Regions from separate parts of the Arthrobacter sp. YA7-1 genome, predicted to be linked through region 1. Evidence: riboswitches for the same ligand, from Rfam matches in the RefSeq annotation. Region 1 holds a riboswitch; the other holds the start of a gene.
What was found. Region 1 has a riboswitch for cyclic di-AMP ahead of OIT41_RS04205 (M23 family metallopeptidase). Riboswitches for the same ligand answer to the same signal wherever they lie in the genome.
Positions count from the first base shown of each region.

Region 2: it holds a riboswitch for cyclic di-AMP, as region 1 does, so the genes downstream of both, OIT41_RS02745 (hypothetical protein) here and OIT41_RS04205 (M23 family metallopeptidase) in region 1, are expected to answer to the same signal.

Region 1 covers NZ_CP110114.1:878,799-883,208, forward strand. Annotated here, with positions in the region: gene serC (phosphoserine transaminase) at 1-988, opposite strand, end outside; gene OIT41_RS04200 (metal-dependent transcriptional regulator) at 1,261-1,956, shown strand; cyclic di-AMP (ydaO/yuaA leader) riboswitch at 2,083-2,293, shown strand; gene OIT41_RS04205 (M23 family metallopeptidase) at 2,296-3,114, shown strand; cyclic di-AMP (ydaO/yuaA leader) riboswitch at 3,244-3,426, shown strand; gene OIT41_RS04210 (NlpC/P60 family protein) at 3,432-4,196, shown strand.
Region 2 covers NZ_CP110114.1:559,843-564,252, reverse strand. Annotated here, with positions in the region: gene OIT41_RS02755 (response regulator transcription factor) at 1-384, shown strand, start outside; gene OIT41_RS02750 (sensor histidine kinase) at 397-1,875, shown strand; cyclic di-AMP (ydaO/yuaA leader) riboswitch at 2,016-2,211, shown strand; gene OIT41_RS02745 (hypothetical protein) at 2,334-2,936, shown strand; gene OIT41_RS02740 (glycosyltransferase) at 3,098-4,410, shown strand, end outside.

The DNA of each region.
Region 1 (4,410 bases):
CGCGCAGCACCTTGGCGATGGCCGCGGCATCGATCGAATCATCGAAATCGATCGTGGCGATGACGTTGGAGCGATCCTCTGCCTTCGCGACGAACGGGGTGGCGTACTCGGAAGCCTCTGCCCACGTGTAGATGCGGTTTGCGGAGTCCGCGGTGCGTCCCGAAGCGAAGTCCAGGCCACCATTCTTGTTGAGCCACTGCACCTGGGCATCCAAGGTCACCAAGGTGGACAAGGACGGCGTGTTGTAGGTCTGGTTGAGCTTCGAGTTGTCGATGGCCGTCTGAAGGTCCAGGAAATCGGGGATCCACCGGCCGCTTGCCTTGATGCGGGCGGCGCGCTCCAGGGCTGCGGGGGAGAAGAGGCCCAGCCACAGGCCGCCGTCGGAGGCGAAGTTCTTTTGCGGAGCGAAGTAGTAGACGTCGGCCTCGGCAACATCGACATCCAGGCCGCCGGCCGCGGACGTCGCATCCACCAGGACCAGGGCGCCGTCGTCGCTGCCCTCAACGCGCTTGACCGGAGCGGCCACACCCGTCGAGGTTTCGTTCTGCGGCCATGCGTACACGTCCACGCCCGCTTCGGCCTCGGAAACCGGCCGGGTGCCCGGCTCGGACGTGATGATGGACGAGGCTTCCAGGAAGGGTGCCTTGTTGGTGGCCGCAGCGAACTTGGAGCCGAACTCACCGAAGGAGAGGTGCTGGGCTTTCTTCTCGACCAGGCCGAAGCCGGCGACATCCCAGAACGCGGTGGAGCCGCCGACGCCGAGAATCACCTCGTAGCCCTCGGGCGCACGGAAGAACTGGCTCAGTCCCTCGCGGACGGAGCCCACCAGGTTCTTGACCGGTGCCTGGCGGTGGGAGGTGCCGAGGATCGTGGTCGAGGCGGCGGACAGGGCCTCGATCTGCTCCGGGCGGACCTTGGAGGGCCCGGCGCCGAAGCGGCCGTCCTTGGGCAGCAAATCGGCGGGGATAGTGATGCTGTTGTCGCTCACGGGATGCTCCAATGGTGAAGTAGCGGCCTAGATGGGTCGTGGCAGGTGGCAAGCTGCCTCCTTCGACTTCCCAATTCTGCCCGACGCCGCAGGCGGGGGCAGAACCGGAGGTGTCATAGTCCGCCACGTGGAAAGCATTTGTTTGGTCGGCTCCGGATGGGACGGCGGAAGAGCGCTGGACCGGCGTCGTAATTATCCGGAGTAATTCCAAATAAGCTAAGCTTGGAGCTGGCGAAAACACGCAAGATACTGCGCTCGAGGAGCTGAGCTGGATGACGGATCTGATCGATACCACTGAGATGTATCTTCGGACCATTTTGGAGCTTGAAGAAGAGAACATCGTGGCTCTTCGCGCACGCATCGCCGAACGCTTGCGGCACTCCGGCCCAACTGTTTCCCAGACGATCGGTCGGATGGAACGCGACGGCCTGGTGATTGTGTCCAACGACCGGCACCTTGAGCTGACCGAAACGGGCCGGAAACGCGCCACGGAAGTCATGCGCAAGCACCGGCTCGCGGAACGGCTCCTCGCCGATGTCATCGGGCTTGACTGGGCCTACGTCCACGATGAAGCGTGCCGCTGGGAGCACGTCATGAGCGAGCGCGTGGAGCGGCGGCTCTACGAGCTCCTGGACCACCCCACGGAATCGCCCTACGGCAACCCCATTCCGGGACTCGAAGCATTGGGCGGAGCCGCGTCCCACGCGTTTACGGACGGCGTGGTCAACCTCCTTGACGCGATGAACGAATACTCACCTGAAAACCGGGTCACCGTCAGCCGATTGGCCGAACCGATCCAGGTGGAACCGGAACTCCTGGTGCAGCTGGACGAGGGCGGAATCCGTCCCGGTGCCAGGGTTTCCCTGGAACGGGTGGGGGAGTACATCTCAGTCCGCGTGCCCAATATCGACGGCGCCCTGGAGCTGCCGCCGGAGGTTGCCTCGCACGTGTTTGTCACGGTCGCCTAGCCTCTCCGGCAAGGCGAGCGGCAAAGATAACGAAATTATTACCGCGGGGGCTTAATCCCCTATAGTTGGGTACTGGCGCCGATACCAAAGCGTTACCTGATCCGAAGCCGAGTTCTGCCAGTGGATCAGGTGGATTAGTCCATTCACTGGCAGAAGCGGGGGAACCACCATCGGCCGTCGAAAGACGGCCTTGGGGTGAAGTCCGCAGCAGAAGCACACATTGCGCAGGGTCCTCCTCGGAGTAGCCCTGCGCTTCGCGTCCTTCGTGCGGACCGGGTCCACGATCTCTCTGGCCCGAATCCGACAGCTAACTTCGCAGGCTTGCCAGAGAGGAAAACCTTGACCACGCAGAACACCAGGGGCCGCAGGCGCGCGTCCGGTCCTGCTGCTGAGCTGCGGAGCGCAAGCGCCGTCGAGCACCAGCGGCCCCGCGATCCCCATCGCGAACTCCGCCGCCGCAAGGGACCTTTGCGGCAGATGGCCGAGTTCGCCGCAGCGAGCGGAGCGGGGCAGAAGGCCGGCGTGGCCCTTGCGGCTACCGGCCTCATCCTCACGATCGCCATGCCGGGCGCCGGCGCCATGACGGCCACCCCTGAGTTGAACCAGACGGCCCTGGCAGTGGGAACCCAGCCTGAAATCCCGGCCGCGGCAAGCGCCACGATCGATTTCAGCCGCGCTGCGGTTTCCACCACGGCAGATCCGGACAGCAGGCTCAAACAGCTCCTGAGCGCGCAGTCCGTCGGCACCATCACGACGTCGTCCTCCAAGGGCACACTCGGGGCGCCGCTGGATACCCTGATCACGGCCTCGCCGTTCGGTTACCGCGTGAACCCCATCACGGGCGGCCTAGGCGAATTCCACCGGGGCCAGGACTTCGTGGCCCAGTGCGGCACCCAGGTCCATGCCGCTGCGGCGGGCAAGGTGACCTTCGCCGGCTGGCATCCGTATGGCGGCGGGAACCGCATTGTGGTGGACCACGGCAACGGCCTGGAAACCACGTACAACCATTTGTCTTCGTTCAACGTCCACGTGGGCCAGACTGTCAGCCGCGGCGACGTCATCGCGTTGAGCGGCACTACCGGCGCCTCCACCGGCTGCCACCTCCATTTTGAAGTCATGGTCAACGGCGACGTCGTCGACCCCCTGGGCTGGCTGTAGCCAATCCGATGGAAGCCTCTCGCATGCTTGTCACGCTCCGTGACCTGAATGTGACATTCAGCCAAAACTCATGTACCGTCTAAGACGCATCAACTTTTAGAGAGTTGATGCACTCGAGTGGATTGCCTAGCTCTGCCACTGCTCGAGGTTCCGTTCGCAAAACATCGTCTGGCAGAGGCGGGGGACCCACTTTTGGTCATCTTCACGGATGGCCTTGGGGTTAAGTCGCACAACTTCCGAGAGGGAGAAGTGTGGCCGGATGACTCCCATCCGAATCCGACAGCTTACCTCGCGGGCATAGGGAGAGGCCTCTTAACGTGTCTTCACGCTCTACTGTCGCGCGCCACCGTGCCGCGGTCACCAAGACCAACTCGCTTGCCGTTATCGCTAAGACTGTCGGCAGCAACGCCGGTGGCGTAGGCCGTCAGGCAGCGGTTATCGCAGCTGCTTCCGGTCTGGTGCTTACTAGCGGTATCGCAGCCAACGCTGCAGAAACCAACGTCCCCCGCGAGTCCACTTCGACTTCCGCCCTGGAAGTCCAGTCCGTCGCCCAAGCCAGCATTTCGGCCGACTCCTCCGTCGCCATCAAGTACGAGCGCCCGACGGTTTCCACCGAGGCTGCTCCGGTTGTTGCTGCTCCGGTCGCTACCCAGGAAGCTGCTCCTGCTCCGCAGGCTGCAACGGGTGCCGCTACCGGCGTCTCGACGCTTTCCGTGACTGCTGCTGTTTCTCCCGCAACGAAGGTTGCCAGCGGCCAGGGCGCGGCAATTGCTGCCGCAGCTTACGCACAGCTTGGCGTTGCCCAGGACTGCACGGCCCTGGCTTCGAACTCCTTGGCTGCCGTTGGCATCCACTTCCACGGTTGGCCGGCAGACTACCTCTCCCTCGGCCGCACGGTCAGCGCTGCTGAAGCGCAGCCGGGTGACCTCGTCTACTACCAGAACGGTGGCATGGGCATGGCCCACATCGCCGTTTACGTCGGCAACGGCATGGCAGTCCACGGCGGCTGGAACGGTGGCACCACCGCCCTGTACAGCGTCAACGTCGGTTCCGGCCCGGTCTTCATCCGCGTCGGTGGCTAATTAGCTCCGGCTACATAGTTTTCACTGGAACATCCCCGTCGGTCCGCCGGCGGGGATGTTCCGTTTTAACCAGCATGCGCAAACGTGTCCGGCACATGAACTTTGACCGACACCGTCCTGGAACTCACGCTAGGATTCGTTGATCTGGCCTCCGGGTGTTTACTCTTAGGTTGTCGATCCACAGCCCGTACATGCAGAGGGCAGCCGGCCCTCG
Region 2 (4,410 bases), 320 kb from region 1:
GTCACCAAGCCCTTCAGCATGGAGGAAGTCCTCCTGCGCCTGCACCGCTTGGTCCAGCGCTCGGGGGTGGCTGCGATGGACACGGCCGAGCTGGTGGTAGGCGACCTGACCTTGAACGTTGACACCCGTGAAGTCACCCGCGGCGGCGAAGACATCCCGCTCACCGCGACCCAGTTCGAACTCCTGCGCTACCTCATGGAAAATCCCAAGCGCGTGGTTAGCAAGGCCCAGATCCTGGACCGCGTGTGGGATTACGATTTCGGCGGCCAGGCCAACATCGTGGAGCTTTACATCTCATACCTTCGCAAGAAGATCGAGGCCAACCATCCGCCCATGATCCACACGGTGCGCGGAGCCGGCTACGTCATCAAGCCTGCCGAATAGCCGGGGCGTCGAATGTCCGCACTCTCGGGTATCCCCCGCCAAACCGACCACAGCTGGTTCAATCCCTCAACCTGGCACTTGCGCACCCGCTTGATCCTCCTCTCCATGGCGCTCCTCGTGGCCATCTGCGGCGCAGTCGGGGTGGTCAGCTATGCCTCCATGGACGTGTTCCTCACGAAGCAACTGGACCAGCAATTGATGCAGGCGTCGCACGGGCGCCCGCCGCAAGGCAACCCCGGCGGCCGTCCGGACCCCCTGGATCCCCGGGGCCAGAGCATCGGCACCTTGAACGCGCGAATCCTTGGCGGCCAGGTGAGCAGCGATGCCGGGTTCCTCTCCTCGGATGCCACCCGTACTCCGTTGTCGCCCAGCGATGCCGGAATACTGTTGGCGCTCCCCTCCGATGGCCGTCCGGTTGATCGCACCCTCTCCAATGGCGGCTACCGGCTGGTAGCCGCCGAAACCCCCTATGGCGATGTGGTCATCACGGGGCTGCCGCTTGCCTCGAAAGAAGACACCGAGGCCTCGCTCGTGTGGACCATGGTGCTGGTGTCCTTGGGCGGGCTGATCCTGATCGGGCTGGCCGGAACCGTCCTGATCCGCCGTACCATGCGCCCTCTGGAGCAACTTTCCGACGTCGCCACGAAGGTATCGAAACTTCCGCTCGACGCCGGTGAGGTGGCACTCGCGGTGCGCGTTCCGGCGTCGGCGGCCCACCCGGGCACAGAGGTGGGAAGCGTGGGCCATGCATTGAACCTCATGCTGGACAACGTCTCGAGCGCCCTCGAGGCGCGCCAGCAAAGCGAAACGAAAGTGCGCCAGTTCGTGGCCGACGCGTCACACGAACTACGCACTCCGCTGACGGCCATCCGCGGCTACACAGAGCTCTTGCGCATGACCGAGACGTTCACCGAGGACGGCCGCAAATCACTGGGCCGGGTGCAAAGCCAGTCCGAACGCATGACCACCCTCGTGGAGGACCTCCTTCTGCTGGCCCGGCTTGACGAAGGCAAGGCCCCGGAGTTCACCGATGTGGACCTCACGCAGTTGGTGGTCGAAACCGTCAGCGACGAGAAAGTCATGGCCCCCGAACACATCTGGCAGCTCAAGCTCCCGGATGAGCCCATCACGGTCCGCGGCGACACCACTCAGCTCCACCAGGTCTTGGCAAATCTGCTCTCCAACGCCCGCAAGCACACGGAGGCGGGTACCACCGTGGTCACCGGCGTCATGCGTTCCGCCGATGGCAGCGCCGTGGTGACCGTGACGGATAACGGGCCGGGCATCCCGCCGGATTTCCAGGGCAGGATTTTCTCGCGCTTTGCCCGTGCCGACGCCGCCCGCTCCGGTTCCGAGGGCACGTCCGGGCTCGGCTTGTCGATCGTGGAATCCATCGTTCAGGCGCATGGCGGTACTGTCGAAGTGGCATCGCGGCCGGGCCGGACGGAGTTTGCGGTGCGGCTTCCGGCGCTGAGGACCGCCACGGCCTGAAGGCCGTCCACAAAATGACGACGCCGGTGCGCGGCGAGCGCAAGTCGACGCACCGGCGTCGTGATCTCCGTTACCCAAATGTGACTTAAGCCGGATCCTCCTGTACCGTCGAATAGGTGCGCCGGATCATTCCGGCCGCCGCCGGGTAGGCGCCGAGCTCTGCCCCTCCCCGGTGCCAACAGTCCAGGCAGAGACGGGGGACCCAGGTCTCCGGGCAAGCGCTCATGTTGAGCCAGCCCTAGGGGTGAAGCCGCACCGCCACGATTCCCAGTGGCCACGGCCGGATGACCTCATCCGAATCCGACAGCTAACTCCGCAGGCGTCGAGAGGCAATCACCATGTCTGATTCCAGGAATCAGTCGCGCTCTGTTGCGCGCCACCGCGGCGAACCGGCCCGGAGAAACAAGTCACGTTCTACGTTGAGGCGAGTCGCTTCAAACCTCGGCACCGGCCAGCGCATGGCAGTTGTTGCCGGCGTCGTCGCCGTGTTCCTCGGTGCCGGTGCTGCAAGCCAGGCCGCCGGACAAGCCATCAATGCCCAGGACATGAGCCGTTCGTCGGATTCCCGCGCGGTTAGTCACTCAGCCACTCCATTGGCCACCGCCACGCCGTCGGCGAGCGCGAGCGCCAAGCCGAGCGCCACGCCGGTTCCGAGCCGGGCAGCCGCCCCGGCTCCGGCCGCCGTCGCGCCCCAGGCTGCCGCTCCCGCCGCTCCGGCCGCGCCTGCAGCCCCGGCCGCACCTGTTGCCCTCGACGATCCCGCCGGGGCCCAGGCCTATGCCGCTAGCCTCCTGCCCTCCTACGGTTGGGGTCAGGGCGAGATGTCCGCACTGATCACCTTGTGGAACAAGGAATCGGATTGGCGCACGACTGCCACCAACGCCTCCAGCGGCGCTTACGGAATCGGGCAGTCGCTGCCGGGCGCGAAAATGGCATCCGAGGGCGCCGATTGGCAGACCAACTACCAGACGCAGATCCGCTGGGGCCTGAACTACATCAAGGAACGCTACGGATCGCCGTCCGCGGCGTGGTCCTTCCACCTCGCGAACAACTGGTACTAAGCCAGGAGCCACGCACAAAGAACGCAGGGGTCCGTCCCTTCCGGGGGCGGACCTCTGCGCCTAGTGGCCACACATGCGAGTCGCCATGCCGGTCGGAGATCCACAGCCATATCACAGGTTCCGCCTAAAGCCCTCATAATCGGCAGCCGCACTCTGGATACATGACGCTCATCGAATCCACCTCCGGTACCCTGAAGGACCCCGCGGTGGTGCCGCCGGGCCTTCCCCTCCAGCCCAACGCTCCCCTCCAGCCCAACGCTCCCCTCCAGCGCAGCACGGTGCGACGCGCCCCCGTGGACACCCACACCGCCATCCCCGTGCTCGATGTCACGATCCCGGTCTTCAACGAGGAACGCGACCTTGAGGAGTGCCTGCGCCGGCTTCACGGCCACTTGCGCGAGACGTTCCCGCACGGCTTCCGCATCACCGTGGCGGACAACGCGAGCACGGACGGCACCTTGAAAATCGCTGAACGCGTGGCGAGGGAGCTGCCCGAACTCGCTGTTGTCCATCTTGAGGAGAAGGGACGCGGCAACGCCCTTCGCAAGGTGTGGCTTGCATCGCCGTCCCCGGTTCTCGCTTACATGGACGTGGATCTGTCCACGGACCTCGCCGCGCTGGCGCCCCTTCTGGCACCGCTGATCTCCGGCCACTCGGACCTCGCCATCGGCACGCGCCTGACGCGGAACTCAAGGGTTGTCCGCGGCCCCAAGCGCGAGTTCATTTCGCGCAGCTACAACCTGATGCTGCACTCGTTCATGGGCGCCCGTTTCAGCGATGCGCAGTGCGGCTTCAAGGCGATCCGGGCAGATGTCGCCCAGCAGCTCCTCCCCCACACCATGGACAACTCGTGGTTCTTCGACACTGAACTCCTGGTGGTCGCCGAACGCTGCGGACTCCGCGTGCACGAGGTTCCCGTTGACTGGATCGACGATCCCAATTCCAGCGTCGACGTGGTGCGCACTGCCCTGGCAGACATCCGCGGCATGGTCCGGCTGACCCGGGATCTCGTCTCGGGCCGCATCCCCGTTCCGGAACTGCGCGCAGCGCTGGCACGCGGGCCGCTTCCGGCGTCGTCGCGCATTGCCGAGCAGAGCCCGCGCAGCAGCCTTTTCGGGCAACTGGTCCGGTTCGCCGCGATCGGCGCTGCCTCCACCCTGGCCTACGTGCTCATTTTCCTGTTCTGCCGCGGCTTCATGGACCCGCAGCTGGCCAACTTCCTGGCGCTGCTCGCCACGGCCATCGCCAACACCGGCGCCAACCGGCGCTTCACCTTCGGCATCCAGGGCGGCAATCCGGTCCGGCACCACTTCGAGGGTTTGATCGTTTTCGGCATCGGCCTCGCCCTCACTTCCGGGGCACTCGCTGTGGTGCACGGTACGACGTCGCCCGACCGCTGGGGCGAGCTCCTCACCGTGGTCGCGGCGAACCTCGCAGCCACTGCAGTCCGCTTCCTCTTGTTCCGACTTTGGGT